3 regions of the Pseudomonas sp. S1_E05 genome follow, and region 2 is predicted to be linked to each of the others. Evidence: predicted binding sites of a transcription regulator. Region 2 holds the regulator's gene; each other region holds the start of a gene.
What was found. Region 2 encodes sigma-54, which starts transcription at its own class of promoters, with help from an activator protein. Its sites were predicted from a motif close to ANTGGCATNNANNTTGCTNT; they were not measured.
Positions count from the first base shown of each region.

Region 1 (3,276 bases), 700 kb from region 2:
AGTGTCGTCCATGGCGGCTGGAACGATCCACTGGATGAATACCTGCGGCCGTCGAATGAATACTTCATGCCTTTGCCTGGCCGGTTTTTCGCATCGGGCCACACCCATGTGCAGTGCTTGTGGAGTGGTGCGGGCAAGGCCTATTGCAATCCCGGTTCGGTGGGCCAGCCCCGGGACGGTGATGCTCGAGCAGGTTTCGCGACCTGGGACGGCGAAGCATTCGAGCTGTACCGAATTGAATACGACATCGGTGAAACCCAGCAAGCGATGAAGAAGGCCGGCTTCACTCCGTACTTCTATGAGAATCTTGATAAGGGCACTCAGATAGGTGGCCGAATCAGCACACTTTGAGACGTTGTGTCTTGCGCCACTAATTACTATGCCCACCCAGGGAAGTTCGCAATGAGCAAAGAAAAGATATTCTTCAACCGGCCTCACATGACTGGCAAGGAGCTGAATTACATCGCCCAGGCCAAGTTCGGTAACATGCTTGCCGGTGATGGTCCATTCACCAAGCATTGTCACCGCTGGCTGGAGTCCAATACTGGTTGCAACAAGGCATTGCTCACGCACTCGTGTACTGCGGCACTGGAGATGGCGGCCCTCCTGCTGGACATTCAGCCGGGCGACGAAGTCATCCTGCCTTCCTTTACCTTCGTTTCCACGGCCAATGCTTTTGTGTTGCGTGGCGCGGTGCCGGTTTTCGTCGACATTCGTCCCGATACCCTGAACCTGGACGAGCGCCTGATCGAGGCAGCCATCACGCCACGGACCAAAGTGATCGTACCGGTGCACTACGCAGGCGTAGCCTGCGAGATGGATGCAATTCTCGCGATTGCGCGCAAGCATGGGCTGGCGGTGGTCGAAGACGCCGCGCAAGGCGTAATGTCGACCTACAAGGGTCGTGCCCTGGGCAGCATCGGCGACCTTGGGGCGTTCAGTTTTCATGAAACCAAGAACGTCATTTCGGGAGAGGGTGGGGCATTGCTCGTCAACGATCCCGAGCTGGCATTGCGAGCCGAGATCATCCGCGAGAAAGGCACCGATCGCAGCCGGTTCTTTCGCGGCGAGGTCGACAAATACACCTGGCAAGAGGTCGGCTCCTCGTTTCTGCCTGGCGAACTGATCGCGGCTTTCCTCTGGGCGCAACTGGAAGAAGCTCAAGCCATTACCCATAGCCGACTGGCGATCTGGGAGCACTATCATGCGGCCCTGGCGGAATTCGAACGCGATGGCTTGTTGCGTCGCCCGATAGTGCCTGAAGGTTGTCAGCACAACGCGCACATGTACTACGTACTGCTCGCCCCGGGTATTGATCGTCAACGGGTGCTCGACGAGTTGAAGAAACAGGCCATCTATGCCGTGTTTCATTACGTGCCGCTGCATTCTTCGCCTGCCGGGAGGCGTTATGGCCGTGTGCATGGCTCCATGGAAGTGACCGATGGATATTCCGAGCGCTTGCTGCGATTGCCTCTATGGCTTGGTTTGTCCGGGGAGCAACAGAACCAGGTCGTGGGTGTTCTGCGCAGTGCGCTGGCAAGGGTCTGACGGTCCTTGCCTCTTACCGGCATGACACCGCCGGTTTTTCGTCTTCGATAGATTCCCCTGTCTCCCCCTGATCCCTTCAACCCCTTTGTTTAGCGGCTCCAACGCCGCTGAAACAAAGTTGGTCTGCAAATTGCTTGAGGCTCAGTAATACAGCAGTGGGCGGCAAACGCCCGGCATGCAGAGGAAAGAGTGTGGACAAGTACCTTTATGTGGCAATGACCGGCGCCAGCCAGAATGCACTGGCGCAGAAGGCTCACGCGAACAACCTGGCGAACATCTCCACCAATGGTTTCCAGCGGGACCTGGAGCAGGCCCGTTCGATGCCGGTGTTCGGTGACGTCTTTCCGGCGCGTGCGTTTGCCATGTCAGAGCGTCCCGCCACCGACTTCTCCCCGGGTTCGTTGGTGCAGACCGGTCGCGATCTCGACGTCGCGGTGCAGGGCAATGGCTGGCTCGCCGTTCAGACTCCGGATGGCGGTGAAAGCTATGTGCGCACCGGCAGCCTGAACATTGATGCCCTGGGCGTATTGCGCGCCGGCAACGGTATGCCCGTGCTGGGCAACGGCGGACCTATCTCCGTGCCGCCCGAGCAGCAGATTGAAATTGGCGAGGACGGTACCGTCAGCATTCGTGCGATGGGCGAAGGTCCACGCGTGATGGCCGAGGTCGACCGCATCAAGCTGGTCAACCCGGACTTCAAGAACATGACCAAAGGCCTGGATGGCTCCATTCACACCAAGGACGGTCAGCCGGCGCAAGCCGATGCCAACGTCAAACTGGTGTCCGGGTTCCTTGAGTCGAGCAACGTCAACGCCGTGGAAGAAATGACTTCGGTGCTGGCGCTGGCCAAGCAGTTCGAGCTGCACGTCAAGATGATGAACACCGCCAAAGAAGACGACCAGGCCATGGCTCGGGTCTTGCAGATCAGCTAATTATCAGAACGTCGCGCCGTAAAACAGGCGCACGAGGAGAATCGAATGCTTCCGGCTCTATGGGTTGCCAAAACCGGTCTGTCCGCCCAGGACACCAACCTGACCACCATTTCCAACAACCTGGCGAACGTGTCGACCACGGGTTTCAAACGTGACCGTGCCGAATTCCAGGACCTGCTGTATCAGATCAAGCGTCAGCCAGGCGCCCAGTCGACCCAGGACAGCGAACTGCCTTCGGGTCTGCAACTGGGTACCGGTGTGCGGATCGTCGGCACCCAGAAAAACTTCAATGCCGGCAGCCTGCAAACCACCGAGCAGCCGCTGGACATGGCCATCGACGGCCGCGGTTTTTTCCAGATCCTGCAACCGGATGGCACCACGTCCTATACCCGTGACGGCACCTTCCACCTCGATTCCAATGGCCAGATCGTCAACGCCAGCGGTTTCGCTCTGGAGCCGGCCATTGTCATTCCGAACGATGCCCAGACCTTCACTGTGGGCAAGGACGGTACCGTGTCCATCACGGTCGCCGGCAACCCGGCCTCCCAGGTAATCGGTAACCTGCAGACCGCCGACTTCATCAACCCGGCCGGCCTGCAAGCCGTGGGTAACAACCTGTTCCTGGAAACCGCTGCCAGCGGCGCGCCGCAAGTCGGCACTCCTGGTCTGGCCGGTTTCGGTACCACGCTGCAGAACACCCTGGAAACGTCCAACGTCAGCACCGTTGAAGAAATGGTCAACATGATCACCACTCAGCGCGCCTACGAGATGAATTCCAAGGTGATCTCCACCGCCG
Region 1 covers NZ_JBFRHM010000001.1:3,108,682-3,111,957, reverse strand. The annotation lists gene AB4N33_RS14375 (metallophosphoesterase family protein) at 1-351, shown strand, start outside; gene rffA (dTDP-4-amino-4,6-dideoxygalactose transaminase) at 403-1,548, shown strand; gene AB4N33_RS14365 (flagellar basal body rod protein FlgF) at 1,740-2,480, shown strand; gene flgG (flagellar basal-body rod protein FlgG) at 2,526-3,276, shown strand, end outside.
Region 1: AB4N33_RS14365 (flagellar basal body rod protein FlgF) is a predicted target of sigma-54. The motif match lies at 1,666-1,685, and genes of this name have one in related genera.

Region 2 (3,276 bases):
GAGCACATCGAGCGCGGTACTTTTACCTGAGCCGGAGCGGCCACTGACGATGATCAAGCGCATGATTAGTGCCCGTTTTGCTCGTCCAGGACAACCTGATACAAGGCTTCATTGCTCGCGGCGCTGCGCAGGCGATCACGGACTTCCTTGCGATCGAGCATGCTGGCGATCTGGCGGAGCAACTCAAGGTGCGCATCGGTAGCAGCTTCCGGGACCAGCAGCACAAACAACAGGTCTACCGGCGCGCCGTCGATGGCGTCGAAATCGATGGGTGCATCCAGGTGCATCAAGGCGCTGACGGGCGAGGTGCAACCCTTGAGCCGGCAGTGCGGAATGGCGATGCCGTTGCCAAAACCGGTCGAGCCGAGTTTTTCACGGGCGATCAGTGCCTCGAAGACATCTTGCATCTCCAGATCGGGGACTTCCCGTGCGATCAGGTTGGCAATTTGCTCAAGGGCTTTCTTTTTGCTGCCGCCCGGCACGTTCACGAGGGAACGGCCGGGGGTCAGTATGCTTTCAAGTCGGATCATGGGTAGGGAGTGTTAACGACCGGTTGCGCCCTGGAGGAGGCTCTGGGTCTTTTCCTTATGCTTTTTGAGTTGTTTATCCAGCTTGTCGGTCAGTGCGTCGATGGCCGCGTACATATCGGTATGTTCCGCGTTGGCGACCACTTCACCGCCAGGAATATGCAAGGTGGCTTCGATTTTCTGTTTGAGCTTTTCGACGGTCATCGTGACCTGGACATTGGTGATCTTGTCGAAGTGTCGCTCCAGCCGATCGAGTTTTTCGCCGATGTAGGTGCGAAGAGGTTCGGTCACTTCCAGTTGGTGTCCACTGATGTTGACTTGCATACAGCTTCTCCTTCGTTGCCAGTGCATAAAGCGGCAAACAAATGTTTGCCACTGGAACGCTGTGGCGTGGCCCTACATCAACCGCTTGCGTTCGCTCGAAGGCGCGATCCCGAGGGATTCACGGTACTTGGCGACGGTGCGGCGAGCCACCTGAATGCCTTGTGCCTCCAGTAAACCAGCGATCTTGCTGTCACTCAACGGCTTTTTCTGATTTTCCGCCGCTACCAGTTTTTTGATGATCGCGCGGATCGCCGTGGACGAGCATTCACCGCCTTCGGAGGTGCTGACATGGCTGGAGAAAAAGTATTTCAGCTCATAAATACCCCGCGGGGTATGCATGAACTTTTGCGTCGTCACGCGGGATATCGTCGATTCGTGCATGCCCACCGCTTCGGCGATGTCATGCAACACCAGCGGTTTCATCGCTTCGTCGCCGTACTCCAGAAAACCGCGCTGATGCTCGACGATCTGGGTGGCTACTTTCATCAGTGTTTCGTTTCGGCTCTGCAGGCTCTTGATGAACCAGCGCGCTTCCTGCAACTGATTGCGCATGAAGGTGTTGTCGGCACTGGTGTCGGCGCGGCGCACGAAACCGGCGTACTGGGCGTTGACCCGCAGGCGTGGCACCGATTCCTGGTTCAGCTCCACCAGCCAGCGCTCGTTGTCCTTGCGTACGATGACGTCGGGGACGACGTATTCGGCTTCGGTGGACTCGATTTGCGAGCCCGGGCGCGGGTTCAGGCTTTGCACCAGCTCGATCACCTGGCGCAGTTCGTCTTCCTTGAGCTTCATGCGGCGCATCAGCTGGCTGTAGTCGCGGCCGCCGAGCAGGTCGATGTAGTCGGTGACCAGACGCTTGGCCTCTGCCAGCCAGGGTGTCTTGGCGGGGAGCTGGCGCAGTTGCAGCAGCAGGCACTCACCCAGGTTTCGGGCGGCGATGCCGGCAGGTTCGAATTGCTGGATGCGGTGCAGGACGGCTTCGATTTCGTCCAGTTCGATGTCCAGTTCCGGATCGAAGGCTTCGAGGATCTCCTCGAGCGTTTCGTCCAGGTAGCCCTGATTGTTGATGCAATCGATCAGGGTCACGGCGATCAAACGATCGGTATCGGACATCGGTGCCAGGTTCAACTGCCACAGCAGGTGACTTTGCAGGCTTTCGCCGGCCGATGTGCGGGTGGTGAAATCCCACTCGTCGTCATCGCTGCTGGGCAGGCTGCTGGCACTGGTCTGATAGACGTCTTCCCAGGCGGTGTCGACGGGCAGTTCGTTGGGGATACGCTCGTTCCAGTCGCCTTCTTCGAGGTTGTCGACCGTCGGCGCGCTTTCCTGGTAGGAGGTTTCCTGAGTGTCGGGGGTGGGCTTCTGTTCGACGTTGTCGGCCATCGGGTCGGTGTTGTCGAAGTCGTCGCCTTCCTCCTGGCGTTCGAGCATCGGATTGGACTCCAAGGCCTCCTGGATTTCCTGTTGCAGGTCCAGGGTCGACAATTGGAGCAGGCGGATGGCCTGTTGCAGCTGCGGTGTCATCGTCAGCTGCTGGCCCATTCTCAAGACTAGCGATGGTTTCATGGCAGGGGCTTAACACCTTTTTCCGGCGCACATGCGCCATCCACTACAGGGCGCCGAAGCGCCAAACATAAGCAAATTATATGCCTGAAACAGCAGCGTTTGCCTAGAGCGCTGTAACAATAAAAAAGCCTTGATTTTTTATTGATACAAGCGCTCGGTAGATCAGCCAGGGACCTCGACGCTTAAAGGCGGAACTCGTGGCCCAGGTACACTTCCTTGACCAGGTCGTTGGCCAGGATGGTTTCAGCGTCACCTTCGGCAATCAGTTGGCCATCGTTGACGATGTAGGCGGTTTCGCAGATATCCAGGGTCTCACGGACGTTGTGGTCGGTGATCAGCACGCCAATGCCTTTGGCCTTGAGGTGATGGATGATCTGCTTGATGTCACCGACCGAGATCGGGTCCACGCCGGCGAAAGGTTCGTCGAGCAGGATGAATTTCGGGCTGGTCGCCAGGGCGCGAGCAATTTCCACGCGGCGGCGTTCACCACCGGACAGGCTCATACCGAGGTTGTCGCGGATGTGGCTGATGTGGAATTCCTGCAACAGGCTTTCCAATTCCTTGCGACGGCCGGCCTTGTCGAGTTCCTTGCGGGTCTCGAGGATCGCCATGATGTTGTCGGCGACCGAGAGCTTGCGAAAGATCGACGCTTCCTGCGGCAGATAGCCGATACCGGCTTTTGCGCGGCCGTGCATCGGCTGGTGGCTGACGTCGAGGTCATCGATCAGGACGCGGCCCTGATCGGCCTGGACCAAGCCAACGATCATGTAGAAGCAGGTGGTCTTGCCGGCGCCGTTAGGGCCAAGCAGGCCGACGATCTGACCGCTGTCGATGGACAGGCTGACGTCGCGCACGACCT
Region 2 covers NZ_JBFRHM010000001.1:3,807,500-3,810,775, reverse strand. The annotation lists gene rapZ (RNase adapter RapZ) at 1-63, opposite strand, end outside; gene ptsN (PTS IIA-like nitrogen regulatory protein PtsN) at 66-530, opposite strand; gene hpf (ribosome hibernation-promoting factor, HPF/YfiA family) at 543-851, opposite strand; gene AB4N33_RS17715 (RNA polymerase factor sigma-54) at 924-2,417, opposite strand; gene lptB (LPS export ABC transporter ATP-binding protein) at 2,600-3,276, opposite strand, start outside.

Region 3 (3,276 bases), 600 kb from region 2:
GGCTGATGGCGCGACTGGCGCCTGGCGCTCGACGCGATTGAGGGGCGGCAGTTCGACCGGCTGTACCTTCACGCCATCGGGCGGTTGATTGCTGTAGGCGGTGTTGCCGGCAGCATCGGTGTACTTGTAGATCTGCGCTGCGGCGGGCAGGGCGATCAACAGCAGGATGCAAAAGAAACCACGACCCATGAGCTCGACCAGAAATGAAAGCATTGGGTTGCAGCATAGGTCAGGGTGGGTGGTTATCTCAAACCGTTAACACTGTGAAGTGATTTCCCGAATCACACGCAGATAAAAACTGTGGGAGCGGGCTTGCCCGCGATGGCGTCGGAAAATCCAGCGTCTTCTGTGTCAGGCAGGTCGCAATCGCGGGCAAGCCCGCTCCCACAGGGTTCTCCATGTGCCATTGAATAGCGGGCAAAAAAAAGGCCTCCCGAAGGAGGCCTCTCTTTTTTCGTCACGCCGCTTGCGCAGGCGCTACCGGATCAGCAGCTGTAGTACAGCTCGTATTCCAGTGGGTGTACGAAGGTGCGAACCTTGATTTCTTCTTCGCTTTTCAGGGCGATGTAGGCGTCGATGAAGTCGTCGGAGAACACGCCGCCTTTGGTCAGGAACGCGCGACCTTTATCCAGCTCTTCAAGGGCTTCTTTCAGGCTGCCGCAAACTTGTGGGATCTCTTTGGCCTCTTCAGGCGGCAGGTCGTACAGGTTTTTGTCAGCTGCGTCGCCAGGGTGGATCTTGTTCTGGATGCCGTCCAGGCCAGCCATCAGCAGTGCAGCGAACGCCAGGTACGGGTTGGCTGCCGGATCCGGGAAGCGTGCTTCGATACGGCGGGCTTTCGGGCTCGACACGTAAGGAATACGGATCGAAGCGGAACGGTTGCGAGCCGAGTAGGCCAGCATGACCGGAGCTTCGAAACCTGGAACCAGACGCTTGTAGGAGTTGGTAGCCGGGTTGGTGAAGCCGTTCAGGGCCTTACCGTGCTTGATGATACCGCCGATGAAGTACAGGGCGGTGTCGGACAGACCGGCATAACCTTCACCTGCGAAGGTGTTCTTGCCTTCTTTCCAGATGGACATGTGTACGTGCATGCCCGAACCGTTGTCGCCGTACAGAGGCTTCGGCATGAAGGTGGCGGTGCGACCGTAAGCGTCGGCAACGTTGTGCACGACATACTTCAGGGTCTGGGTTTCGTCGGCTTTCTTCACCAGGGTGTTGAACTTGACGCCGATTTCGTTCTGGCCGGCAGTCGCCACTTCGTGGTGGTGAACTTCGACGGTCAGGCCCATTTCTTCCAGCGCGTTGCACATGGAAGTACGGATTTCGTGGTCGTGGTCGAACGGTGGAACCGGGAAGTAGCCGCCTTTGATGCCAGGACGGTGACCCTTGTTGCCGCCTTCGATGTCCTGGTCGGACATCCACGAACCTTGCTCGGAGTAGATCTTGAACATCGAGCCGGAGATGTCGGACTTGAACTTCACCTGGTCGAAGATGAAGAACTCTGGCTCCGGACCTGCGAACGCGGTGTCACCGATACCGGTAGACTTCAGGTACTCTTCGGCGCGCTTGGCGATCGCACGTGGGTCGCGGTCGTAGCCTTGCATGCTCGAAGGTTCGATGATGTCGCAGACCAGGATCAGGGTCGGCTCTTCGGTGAACGGGTCCAGGACGGCGGTTTCATCATCCGGCATCAGGATCATGTCGGAAGCTTCGATGCCTTTCCAGCCGGAGATGGAGGAGCCGTCGAACATCTTGCCGACTTCGAAGAAGTCTTCATCCAGCGCATCGCGTGCTGGCATGGTCACGTGGTGCTGGGTGCCTTTGGTGTCCGTGAAGCGCAGATCAATCCACTTGACGTCATGATCTTTAATGAGTTGAACCGACTTCGACATACTGTCCTCCGGGGTGGCTTAGGGCGGGTAGTGGATGCCCATAATGTTTGTGATGCCGGCGCGAATACTCTGCCAAGGCAACCTGCCTCACAAGGGAGCAAATTGCATGCCAGTGCCCCAGCATGGGTTTTTTGCCCCAAATTCACGCTTATAAAGGCTTCAAGCCGCCAAGCCGGGAAAATATCGCCCTACAATGTGGCGCTTTCAATCGAAAACGACCTGTTTTGGTGCGCGCAAAACCTTCTGCACATTAACTGGTTAAACCTTGAGCAATTTCCGCTATAATCCGCGCCCCCCTTTTTCGGCTGGCCCTGCGCGCGCTGTTTTCATGAAACTAATCGTAAAAGTCTTTCCCGAGATCACCATCAAGAGCCGACCTGTCCGGACGCGTTTCATCCGTCAGTTGGCCAAAAACATCCGTGCCGTGCTCCGTGACCTGGACCCGGCTGTGGTGGTGAACGGCGTGTGGGACAACCTCGAGCTGGACACCCGCGTAGAAGACCCAAAGGCCCTGAAAGAGATGGGCGAGCGCCTGAGCTGCATGCCGGGCATCGCGCACTTCCTGCAGATTGACGAATATCCACTGGGCGATTTCGACGACATCGTCGAAAAGTGCAAGCAGCACTACGGTGATGCACTGGCCGGGAAAATCTTCTCGGTGCGCTGCAAGCGCGCCGGCAAGCACCCGTTCAGCTCGATCGATATCGAAAAATATGTCGGCAGCCAGTTGCGCCGTCAGTGCGGTGCCGCCGGCATCGACCTGAAAAAGCCGGAAATCGAAGTCCGTATCGAAGTTCGCGACCAACGGTTGTTTGTCATCCACAGCCAGCACACTGGCATCGGTGGTTATCCGCTGGGTGCGCTGGAGCAGACGTTGGTGCTGATGTCCGGCGGTTTCGACTCCACGGTTGCGGCCTACCAGATCATGCGTCGTGGGCTGATGGCCCACTTCTGCTTCTTTAACCTGGGCGGTCGTGCCCACGAATTGGGCGTCATGGAAGTCGCGCATTTCATCTGGAAGAAGTACGGCAGCTCGCAACGCGTGTTATTTGTCAGTGTGCCGTTCGAGGAAGTGTTGGGCGAAATTCTCGGCAAAGTCGATAACAGTCATATGGGCGTAGTATTGAAGCGTATGATGTTGCGCGCTTCCTCGCAGATTGCTGATCGACTGCATATCGACGCCCTGGTCACCGGCGAGGCGATCTCCCAGGTGTCGAGCCAGACGTTGCCGAACCTGTCCGTGATCGACTGTGTCACCGAAAAGCTGGTGCTGCGCCCGCTGATCGCCAGCCACAAGCAGGACATCATCGATACCGCCAACGAAATCGGCACCGCTGATTTCGCCAAGCACATGCCGGAGTACTGCGGGGTCATTTCGGTCAAT
Region 3 covers NZ_JBFRHM010000001.1:4,403,538-4,406,813, reverse strand. The annotation lists gene AB4N33_RS20210 (DUF4124 domain-containing protein) at 1-189, opposite strand, end outside; gene glnA (type I glutamate--ammonia ligase) at 486-1,892, opposite strand; gene thiI (tRNA uracil 4-sulfurtransferase ThiI) at 2,221-3,276, shown strand, end outside.
Region 3: glnA (type I glutamate--ammonia ligase) is a predicted target of sigma-54. The motif match lies at 1,987-2,006, and genes of this name have one in related genera.